2 regions of the Streptomyces sp. NBC_00019 genome follow, and region 2 is predicted to be linked to the other one. Evidence: riboswitches for the same ligand, from Rfam matches in the RefSeq annotation. Region 2 holds a riboswitch; the other holds the start of a gene.

Region 1 (4,907 bases), 1.4 Mb from region 2:
GCTGCCGCCGGCGCTCGACATCGAGTACAACCCGTACGACAGCAAGCACAAGTGCTACGGCCTGAAGAAGGCCAGGATGGTCAGCTGGATCAAGTCCTTCAGCAACGAGGTGAAGCGGCTGACCGGGCGCCGCCCGGTGATCTACACGACCGCCCACTGGTGGAACACCTGCACCGGCGGCAGCGGCGCCTTCGCCTCGAACCACGCGCTGTGGGTGGCCCGCTACAACTCGGCGGACGCCGGGGCGCTGCCGACCGGATGGGGGTACTGGACCATCTGGCAGTACGACAACAGCGGCAGCCTGCCGGGTGATCAGAATCTCTTCAACGGGTCCCTGGCACAGCTGAAGAAGTTCGCCCGGGGCTCGTAACCGTGCGGCGGTTGGGCCGCGCTGGAGGATCGGAGGGGAATCCCTCGGTTCCAGACACCGTGCGGCCCGCCTCAGTTCATCTTCCGTTCACCCTGGTTACCTACGTTCGACCAGCCAATGACGCTCGAACGATTGCCTGGGTAAATGGAAAACTTCTCGCTGATCCTCGCGATTGTGGTAGTAACCGCACTTGCGTTCGATTTCACGAACGGTTTTCACGACACCGCCAACGCGATGGCCACGACCATCTCGACCGGTGCACTCAAGCCCAAGGTCGCGGTGGCCATGTCCGCCGTGCTGAACCTTGTGGGCGCATTTCTCTCCGTGGAGGTCGCCAACACGATCTCCAAGGGTCTCGTCGACGAGAGCGGCATACGTCCCGAGGTCATCTTCGCCGCCCTGGTCGGCGCGATCCTCTGGAACCTGCTGACCTGGCTGGTCGGGCTCCCCTCCAGCTCCTCGCACGCCCTCATGGGCGGTCTGATCGGCGCCACCATCGCCTCGGCGGGCATGGGCGCGGTCCACGGTGACGTCCTGATCACCAAGGTCCTGATCCCGGCGATCGCGGCGCCCATCGTCGCGGGCCTCGCCGCGATGCTCGCGACCCGCCTCTCCTACTCCATGAGCAAGAAGGCCGACGGCAGGGCCGCCGCGAAGGGCTTCCGCGCCGGCCAGATCGCCTCGGCGGGCCTGGTCTCGCTGGCCCACGGCACGAACGACGCGCAGAAGACGATGGGCATCATCACCCTCGCCCTGGTCGCCGGCGGCGCCGTCGCTCCCGACTCCGACCCGCCCACCTGGGTCATCCTCTCCGCGGGTCTCGCCATCGCGCTCGGCACCTACCTCGGCGGCTGGCGCATCATCCGCACGATGGGCAAGGGCCTGACCGACCTCCAGCCGCAGCAGGGCTTCGCCGCCCAGACCAGCGCGGCCACGGTCATCCTGGCCTCCTCGCACCTCGGTTTCTCCCTCTCCACCACGCACTCGGTCTCGGGTGCGGTGATGGGCGCGGGCCTCGGCCGCAAGGGCGGCGTCGTCCGCTGGTCCACGGCGACGCGGATGTTCGTGGCGTGGGGCCTGACCCTGCCGGCCGCGGCCCTGGTGGGCGCACTGGCGGAGTGGGTCACCGGCCTCGGCGACTGGGGCACGGCGGTCGTGGCGGTCTTCCTCATCGCCTCCAGCGCGGCGATCTGGAAGCTCTCGCGACGCGAGGTCATCGACCACACGAACGTCAACGACAGCGACGAGGAGCCAGCCGGCGTGGTGACGACGGCGATCGCCGCGGTCACCCCTCCCCCGGCGGGCACGGTGACCGAGGACCTCACGGCCACGATCCCGGCCCCGACCGCAGCCCCGGAGCCCGCCGCTCCGCCGGCCGCCGTCTGAGCCCGCCGCACCCAGGAACGAAGGAATCACCGACATGAAGATCGACTGGGAAGCGCTGGGCTCCGTCTTCGGCGTCAGCCTCGTGGTCACCGTGGCCCTCGTGGCCCTGTTCACCCTCGGCATCATGGGCCTCTCCCGCCAGGAACGGGCCACCGCACAGGGCGGATCCGCGGCTCTCGCGGTCACCGGCGCGTACGCCTGCTTCGCGGCCTGCGCGGCGGCGGTGACGTACGGGATCTATCTGATCGTCGCCTGACGCGACGAGCGAACACCCCGTGGGGTGCGGGACGGTTCTCCGTCCCGCACCCCACGTTTTTGTCACGTCCGCAACCCCCCGTATGTGGGCCTCAGCACACTCTCCCGTCCCAGGTCAACGGCAAGTTGACGGCCCTTCCGGGCCCATGGTGGACTGCCGGAGCCATGTACGACGGCAGAAGAGGAAGCCGGTGGAAGTCCGGCGCGGTCCCGCCACTGTCACCGGGGTAGGTAGCCCCGGGAGCCAGGAACTCTCGTCGTCGGTCTCGTCGAACCAGGGCGTGGACACCCTGAGTGAGGACATATCGCCATGCTCGCCTGCCGTTTGAGATACCGCACCAGGTCACTGCCCGACGCCACGGCCGGCTGAGCCGATGCGTGCCGATCGCGTCTTCGCGTACGGCGCCGCCACCGGACTTCTCGGTGACCTGCTGCTCGGTGATCCACGCCGGGGGCATCCGGTCGCCGTGTTCGGGCGGGCCGCGGGTGCCGTGGAGCGGGTGTTGTGGCGGGACCACCGGGGTTGGGGGGCCTTGCACACCGCGGTGTGCGCCGGGGGCGCCGTCGTGCTCGGTGCCGTGGCGCAGAAAGCCGTACGTCCCTCCCCCGTCGCCTCCGTCGCGCTGACCGGTATCGCCACCTGGGCCGTCGTGGGCGGCACCTCGCTCGTGCGCGAGGCACGAACCATCGGGCGTGCCCTGGAAGTCGGGGACGTCGAGGCGGCGCGGGAGCGGCTCCCTCATCTGTGCGGGCGGGATCCGCAGGCCCTGGACGCCGACGGGATCGCCCGGGCCGTGGTCGAGTCCGTTGCCGAGAACACCTCCGACGCCGTCGTGGGGGCCCTGGTGTGGGGAGCCGTCGGTGGCGTGCCCGGGCTGCTCGGGTTCCGCGCCGTCAACACCCTTGACGCCATGGTCGGGCACAAGTCGCCGCGTCATCGGCGGTACGGCTGGGCCTCGGCCCGGCTCGACGACGTCGCCGGGTGGCCGGGGGCCCGGCTGACCGCCGTACTGGCCGCTGTCGCCGGGAGCGATCCGCGGGGGGCCGTACGAGCCTGGCGTGCCGACGCCGGCGAGCATCCGAGCCCCAACGCCGGGCCCGTGGAGGCCTCGTTCGCCGGGGCCCTGGGCGTGCGGCTCGGCGGGACCTTGTCGTATGCGGGGCGCGTCGAGCACCGGCCCGTGCTGAACCAGGAGGGGCGTTCCGTGGAGGTCCACGACATCGAGCGGGCCGTACGGCTGTCCCGTCGCGTCGGTCTGCTCGCGCTCGGCGTCAGTGTCGCCGCGCGGGTCGCTCTCAAGGCGCGTGCCTCATGACCGGCGGTGGGCTTCTCGTCGCCGGTACCACCTCCGACGCGGGCAAGAGTGTCGTCACCGCCGGAATCTGCCGGTGGCTGGTACGGCAGGGGGTCAAGGTCGCGCCCTTCAAGGCGCAGAACATGTCCCTCAATTCGTTCGTGACCCGCGAGGGTGCCGAGATCGGGCGGGCTCAGGCCATGCAGGCCCAGGCCTGCCGCGTCGAGCCGACCGCGCTCATGAATCCCGTGCTGCTGAAGCCGGGTGGTGAGCAGAGCAGTCAGGTCGTACTGCTCGGCAAGCCCGTCGGTGAGCTCAGTGCGCGCGGGTATCACGGGGGACGCCAGCAGCAGTTGCTCGGCACCGTGCTGGACTGTCTCGCCGAACTGCGGGGCACGTATGACGCGGTGATCTGCGAGGGGGCCGGCAGTCCCGCCGAGATCAATCTGCGGCGGACCGACATCGTCAACATGGGCATCGCCAGGAACGCCCAACTCCCTGTCCTCGTCGTCGGCGACATCGACCGCGGTGGCGTCTTCGCCTCCTTCTTCGGGACCGTCGCGTTGCTCTCGCCGCAGGACCAGGCCCTCGTCGCCGGGTTCCTCGTGAACAAGTTCCGCGGGGACGTCAGCCTCCTGGAGCCCGGGCTCGACATGCTCCACGGCCTCACCGGCCGGCACACGTACGGTGTGCTGCCCTTCCGGCACGGGCTCGGCATCGACGAGGAGGACGGGCTCCGGGTCTCCCTGCGGGGGACCGTACGGGAGTCGAACACGGCCCCGCCCGTCGGCGAGGACGTGCTGCGGGTCGCCGTCTGCGCGATTCCGCTCATGTCCAACTTCACCGATGTCGACGCCCTCGCCGCCGAACCGGGCGTCGTCGTGCGGTTCGTGGACCGGCCGGAGGAACTGGCCGACGCCGACCTCGTGGTGATCCCGGGGACCCGGGGCACGGTCCGGGCGCTGGAGTGGCTGCGGGAGCGGGGACTTGCGCAGGCCATCGAGCGCAGGGTCGCCGAGCAGCGGCCCGTCCTCGGCATCTGCGGTGGCTTCCAGGTCCTCGGTGAACACATCGAGGACGAGGTCGAGAGCCGGCGGGGTCATGTCGAGGGGCTCGGCGTGCTGCCCGTGCGGGTGCGGTTCGCCCGCGACAAGACCCTCACCCGGCCGGAAGGCGAAGCCCTCGGCGAGCACGTCGCCGGGTACGAGATCCATCACGGGGTCGCCGACGTCAGCGGCGGAGAAGCGTTCATCTCTGATGACAAGGGACACAGCCTGGACGGCTGCCGGGTCGGCCAGACCTGGGGCACCCACTGGCACGGCTCGCTGGAGTCGGACGGATTCCGACGGGCCTTCCTGCGCGAGGTGGCGGCCGCCGCGGGCCGCCGTTTCGTACCGGCCCCTGACACGTCGTTCGCCGCGCTGCGCGAGGAGCAGCTCGACCGGCTCGGCGATCTCATCGAACAGCACGCGGACACGGACGCGCTGTGGCGGCTCATCGAGTCCGGCGCGCCGCAAGGACTGCCTTTCATTCCACCGGGAGCGCCTGCATGAGCACTGTGTTGTTGTTGTCGACCGCCGACACGGACCTGCTGGCGGCCC
Region 2 (4,907 bases):
GTGCGGGCCACGGCCACGCCCCGGGCGGTGAGCACGCGCATCACCTCGGCGTTGAACCCGTACAGCTCCAGCAGCGGGGTCGCGCCCATGCCGTTGACCAGCAGCAGGACGGGGTTGCGCGGGTTCATGTCCTCCAGGATCGCGTTCACCGCGAAGTCGGCGATCTCGCCCGAGGTCATCATCGACCGCCGCTCCCGGCCCGGTTCGCCGTGGATGCCGATGCCCAGCTCCAGCTCCCCGTCGGGCAGGTCGAAGGTGGGGCTGCCCTTGGCGTACGTGGTGCACGCGCTCAGCGCGACGCCGAAGCTGCGGGAGTTCTCGTTGACCTGACGGGCGATCGACTCCACCCGCTCCAGCGGCTGGCCCTCCTCCGCCGCGGCGCCCGCGATCTTCTCCACGAACAGCGTGGCGCCCGTGCCGCGCCGGCCGGCCGTGTACAGGCTGTCGGTGACCGCCACGTCGTCGTTGACCAGCACCTTGGCGACCTGGATGCCCTCGTCCTCGGCGAGTTCGGCGGCCATGTCGAAGTTGAGGACGTCACCCGTGTAGTTCTTCACGATGAACAGCACGCCGGCCCCGCTGTCCACGGCGGCGGCCGCCCGCACCATCTGGTCCGGGACCGGGGACGTGAACACCTCACCGGGGCACGCCGCCGACAGCATGCCGGGGCCCACGAAACCACCGTGCAGCGGCTCGTGCCCGGAGCCGCCGCCGGAGATCAGCCCGACCTTGCCGGCCACCGGGGCGTCCCGCCGTACGATCACGCGGTTCTCGACATCGACGGTGAGCTCTGGATGGGCGGCCGCCAGGCCTCGCAGGGCGTCCGCGACGACGCTCTCCGGGACGTTGATCAACATCTTCATGAGGACCTCCTGGTGACCGAAAGGCTGCTCCTGGCAGTATCGGTGTTCAGAAGGCGCGGGTCACGGGGGCGGCTGGTCCCGGGTGCGTCGTACGGCGTGCGGTACGGGGGTCAGCGGCCGCCGGGTCCGCCGCTGCCGAAGGAACCGCCGCTGCCCTCGCTCCACTGGGCCCGTTCCTTCTCCGGGCCGGTCCGGGTGGGGGAATTGCCGAACGCGGGCGACTGGTGCGGGGTCATCCGGCGATCGCTTCGGGGCACCTCGTCGGGTTCCCGGTTCTCCACGACCTCGCGGACGGGGCCGCCCTCCGGCAGCCGTGGCTGCTCCTCGGGGGTCGGCGGGGGGAGCTCGCGGCGCCGTAGGCGGGCACCCAGCCAGAAGGCACCGATCAGCAACGTCACGACCACGACACCCGCCACGATCAGCCCGACGCCGAGGGCGCCGCGGCCCGCGGCCACGTCCATCCATGCAGTAGTCATGGCACGCGAGTACCCCTGGCGTCCCGCATGAACCAAAACGGAAAAATCGGCCGGACCCCTGGGGAACACCGGGTTTGACACGATCCACCGCGGCTACCCGCGCGGTGTGACAACGACGACGACGCAGCAGGAGCTCTTCCGATTCCTGGAGGACCGCTTCGCGTGTGCGCAGGCGTGCACCGAGTGCGCCCGGGCGTGCGCGCTGCGGGCGAGCCTCGTGGATCCGGACGGGACCGAGCAACAGGAACTCGTACGACGCAAGGGCATCATGTGCGCGGAGGTCTGCGACGCGACCTGCCGGCTGCTGTCCGAGCAGAACCGTTTGGACGAGAACGGCATCCGCGTCCAACTGGAGTGGTGCCGGACCGTGTGCCTGGAGACCGCGCACGCCTTCGAAGGACTGCCGGGCGGCGAAGAGGGCGCGAAGGCCTGCCGGACGTGCGCACAGGCCTGCACGGACTTCATGGTCACACTGCACTGACCAGGTTCAGCCGCGGCCTCAGCCTCAGCCGAGGGTGTGTCCCAGGCGTACGTTCCAGCGCCCTGCCCTGCCGCTGAGCTCGACCGCCGTCAGCGGCGGGACATCCGTACGCCAGAACGCCGACTCCGGTGCGCCGAGCGCCCGGACGACCGCCGCGCGCACGATCTCGGGCTCGGCCACGGCGACGGTGCGCCCCTCCTGTCGGGCCGTCGTGTCCAGCCACGAGCCGACCCTTTCGCACACCGCGCGCACCGATTCGCCGCCGTGCGGCGCGGCCTCGGGGTCGGACAGCCAACGCGCCAGAGCTTCCGGCTCCTCGGCGCTCACCTCGGCCAACGTCGAGCCGCGCCACCGTCCGGCGTCCAGAGCCGCCAGCAACACGGCGTCCGTGGCGTCGAGTCCGAGCGCGGCGGCCGTCTCGCGGCAGCGCACGGTGGGGGAGCAGGCGACCCGTTCCGCCCCCGGGAGCGAGCCCGCGGCGGCCTGGGCGAGGCGGCGGCCGGACGCGTCGAGAGCGCAGCCGTCATCGAATCTGGCTTCCCGGAGCGCCTTGGTGATCGCCGGTGAGATCAACGTCACTCGGCTCGTCATACGCCCGTTCCCCCGCTCAACAGCCCCTCCAAGATCGGTACTTGACGGGCCGAACGGCCCTGGGCGGGCGCTCGGGGTGCTCCCGTGCGCTCTTGGCCGCACCTCTCCCACGCGGTACCTTCTCGTCGATATCGACGACGGTTCGGTGGAAGCCGGTGGGATTCCGGCACGGTCGCGCCACTGTATGCCGGGAACGCCCTTCGGGTGCGGGCCGGGTGAGTCAGACCCGCCCCGTCGTCCTGTGCACCACTGACATGGGACGCGAGTTCCCCCAGGAGGTACCTGCCATGGCGCAGTCCGTCGCCCCGCCGACCACCGGTTCCACCGCGGTACCCGCAAAACTGCCGATCGGCGCCATCGCCCCCTGGGCGGTCTTCTTCGGCGTGCTGATGCTGGTCCTGCTCTACTTCGTCGGCGCCGAACAGGGCGCCACCTCCCTCATCTCCGGTGAGGGGGTCCATGAGTGGGTGCACGACGCCCGCCACCTGCTCGGCTTCCCCTGCCACTGACAGCGACGAGGAAGCCCCCTGCGCATGAACTCCGCAACTGTCAGAAACCTGCTGGTCCGCGGCATGATCGCGGGCCTCGCCGCGGGCCTGGCCGCTCTCGTCGTCGCGTACTTCCTGGGTGAACCGCGCGTCGACCAGGCCATCGCCTTCGAGGAGGCCCACGCCCACGAGCACGGCGGCGAGGAACTCGTCAGCCGCACCCTGCAGTCCACCGCGGGCCTGTCCACCGGCGTCCTCGTCTACGGGGTCGCCTTCGGCGGCATCGCGGCGCTCGCGTACTGCTTCGCGCTGGGCCGGATCGGTCGCTTCGGGCCGCGCGCGAGCGCGCTGCTCCTGGCTGCGGCCGGACTGGTCTGCGTCTACGTCGTCCCGTTCCTGAAGTACCCGGCCAACCCGCCGGCCGTGGGCGACCCCGACACCCTCAACCAGCGCACCGCGCTGTTCTTCCTGATGATCGTGCTCAGCGTGCTGCTGGCGATCGGTACGGTCATCCTGGGCAAGCGCCTCGCGCCGCGCCTGGGCAACTGGAACGCCACCCTCGCGGCGGGCGCGTTCTTCATCCTCGCGGTCGGTCTGGCGTATGCCTTCCTGCCGTCGTTCAACGAGGTCCCGGAGCACTTCCCGGCGGGCCTCCTGTGGCAGTACCGGCTCGCCGCCCTCGCCGTCCAGGTGACCCTGTGGACCTCCTTCGGGCTGGTCTTCGGGCTGCTGGCGGAGCGGCTGCTGGCGCCCAGGACGGCTACGGAGAAGGCCGCCGCCGCGCGGCCGACTCCCCTGGCCCACTGAGCGGTTCAGGCGCCACCGCACCGACGAAAAGGGCTCCCGGTACTCCGGGGGCCCTTTCGTGTGCCCTCGCCATTCCCAATTTCTGGAACACGTTCTACCGTGTGCGCCGACAGGACCGGTCCCGGGGAGCCTGGAGGCGCCGTGCATCTCGAATACACGCCCGAGCAGCAGCGGCTGCGCACCGAACTGCGCGCCTACTTCGCCGAGCTGGTCCCCGAGGACTCGCTCGCCCGCCACGGCGACCGGCGTGAGCAGAAGCGCTACTACCGCGACATCATCCGGCGGCTCGGCGCGGACGGCTGGCTCGGCGTCGGCTGGCCCAAGGAGTACGGCGGACGCGGGCTGAGCGCGATCGAGCAGTTCATCTTCTTCGACGAAGCCGCCCAGGCCGGGGTGCCGCTGCCGCTCATGGCCCTGAACACCGTCGGACCGACGATCATGCAGTTCGGCACGGACGAGCAGAAGGCGTACTTCCTGCCCAAGATCCTCTCCGGCGAGATCGACTTCGCGATCGGCTACAGCGAGCCCGACGCGGGCACGGATCTGGCGTCCCTGAAGACCCGAGCGGTGCGCGACGGCGACGAATATGTCGTCAACGGTCAGAAGATCTGGACGACCAACGGCGACACCGCCGACTGGGTATGGCTCGCGACCCGTACCGACCCGGCCGCCCCGCCCCACAAGGGCATCAGCATGCTGCTGGTGCCGACCACCGACCCCGGTTACTCCTTCACCGTCATCAACACCCTCGCCGGCCACGACACCACGGCCAGCTATTACGAGGACATCCGCGTCCCCGTCACCCGCCGCGTCGGCGCCGAGAACCAGGGCTGGCGGCTGATCACCAACCAGCTCAACCACGAACGCGTCACCCTCGCCGCCCACGGCACCATGGCGATCCGCGCCCTGCACGACGTCCAGCGCTGGGCCACGGAGACCAAGCTCGCCGACGGCCGCCGCGTCGTCGACCTGCCCTGGGTGCGCCGCCTTCTCGCCCGGACCCACACCAGGCTGGAAGCCCTCAAGCTCCTCAACTGGCAGATGGTCAGCGCGGTCCAGGACGGCACCCTCACCCCGCAGGACGCCTCCGCGGTCAAGGTGTACGGCTCCGAGGCCCGCCGCGACGCCTACGCCTCGCTGATGGAGGTCGTCGCCGCGGCGGGCGCCCTGAAGGAGGGCTCGGCGGGCACGGTGCTCCACG

What was found. A riboswitch is a leader RNA that binds a small molecule or an ion and turns the genes downstream of it on or off. The one in region 2 is predicted to bind cobalamin.
Region 1: another riboswitch for cobalamin. It lies ahead of OHU89_RS13100 (cobalamin biosynthesis protein); the one in region 2 lies ahead of OHU89_RS06715 (CbtB-domain containing protein).

What each region holds. Positions count from the first base shown of each region.
Region 1 covers NZ_CP108302.1:2,727,052-2,731,958, forward strand. The annotation lists gene OHU89_RS13085 (lysozyme) at 1-370, shown strand, start outside; gene OHU89_RS13090 (anion permease) at 515-1,756, shown strand; gene OHU89_RS13095 (hypothetical protein) at 1,791-2,012, shown strand; cobalamin riboswitch at 2,144-2,286, shown strand; gene OHU89_RS13100 (cobalamin biosynthesis protein) at 2,386-3,327, shown strand; gene OHU89_RS13105 (cobyric acid synthase) at 3,324-4,859, shown strand; gene cobN (cobaltochelatase subunit CobN) at 4,856-4,907, shown strand, end outside.
Region 2 covers NZ_CP108302.1:1,366,521-1,371,427, reverse strand. The annotation lists gene dhaK (dihydroxyacetone kinase subunit DhaK) at 1-863, opposite strand, end outside; gene OHU89_RS06730 (DUF6479 family protein) at 974-1,339, opposite strand; gene OHU89_RS06725 (ferredoxin) at 1,446-1,820, shown strand; gene OHU89_RS06720 (histidine phosphatase family protein) at 1,845-2,411, opposite strand; cobalamin riboswitch at 2,507-2,660, shown strand; gene OHU89_RS06715 (CbtB-domain containing protein) at 2,699-2,920, shown strand; gene OHU89_RS06710 (CbtA family protein) at 2,945-3,706, shown strand; gene OHU89_RS06705 (acyl-CoA dehydrogenase family protein) at 3,848-4,907, shown strand, end outside.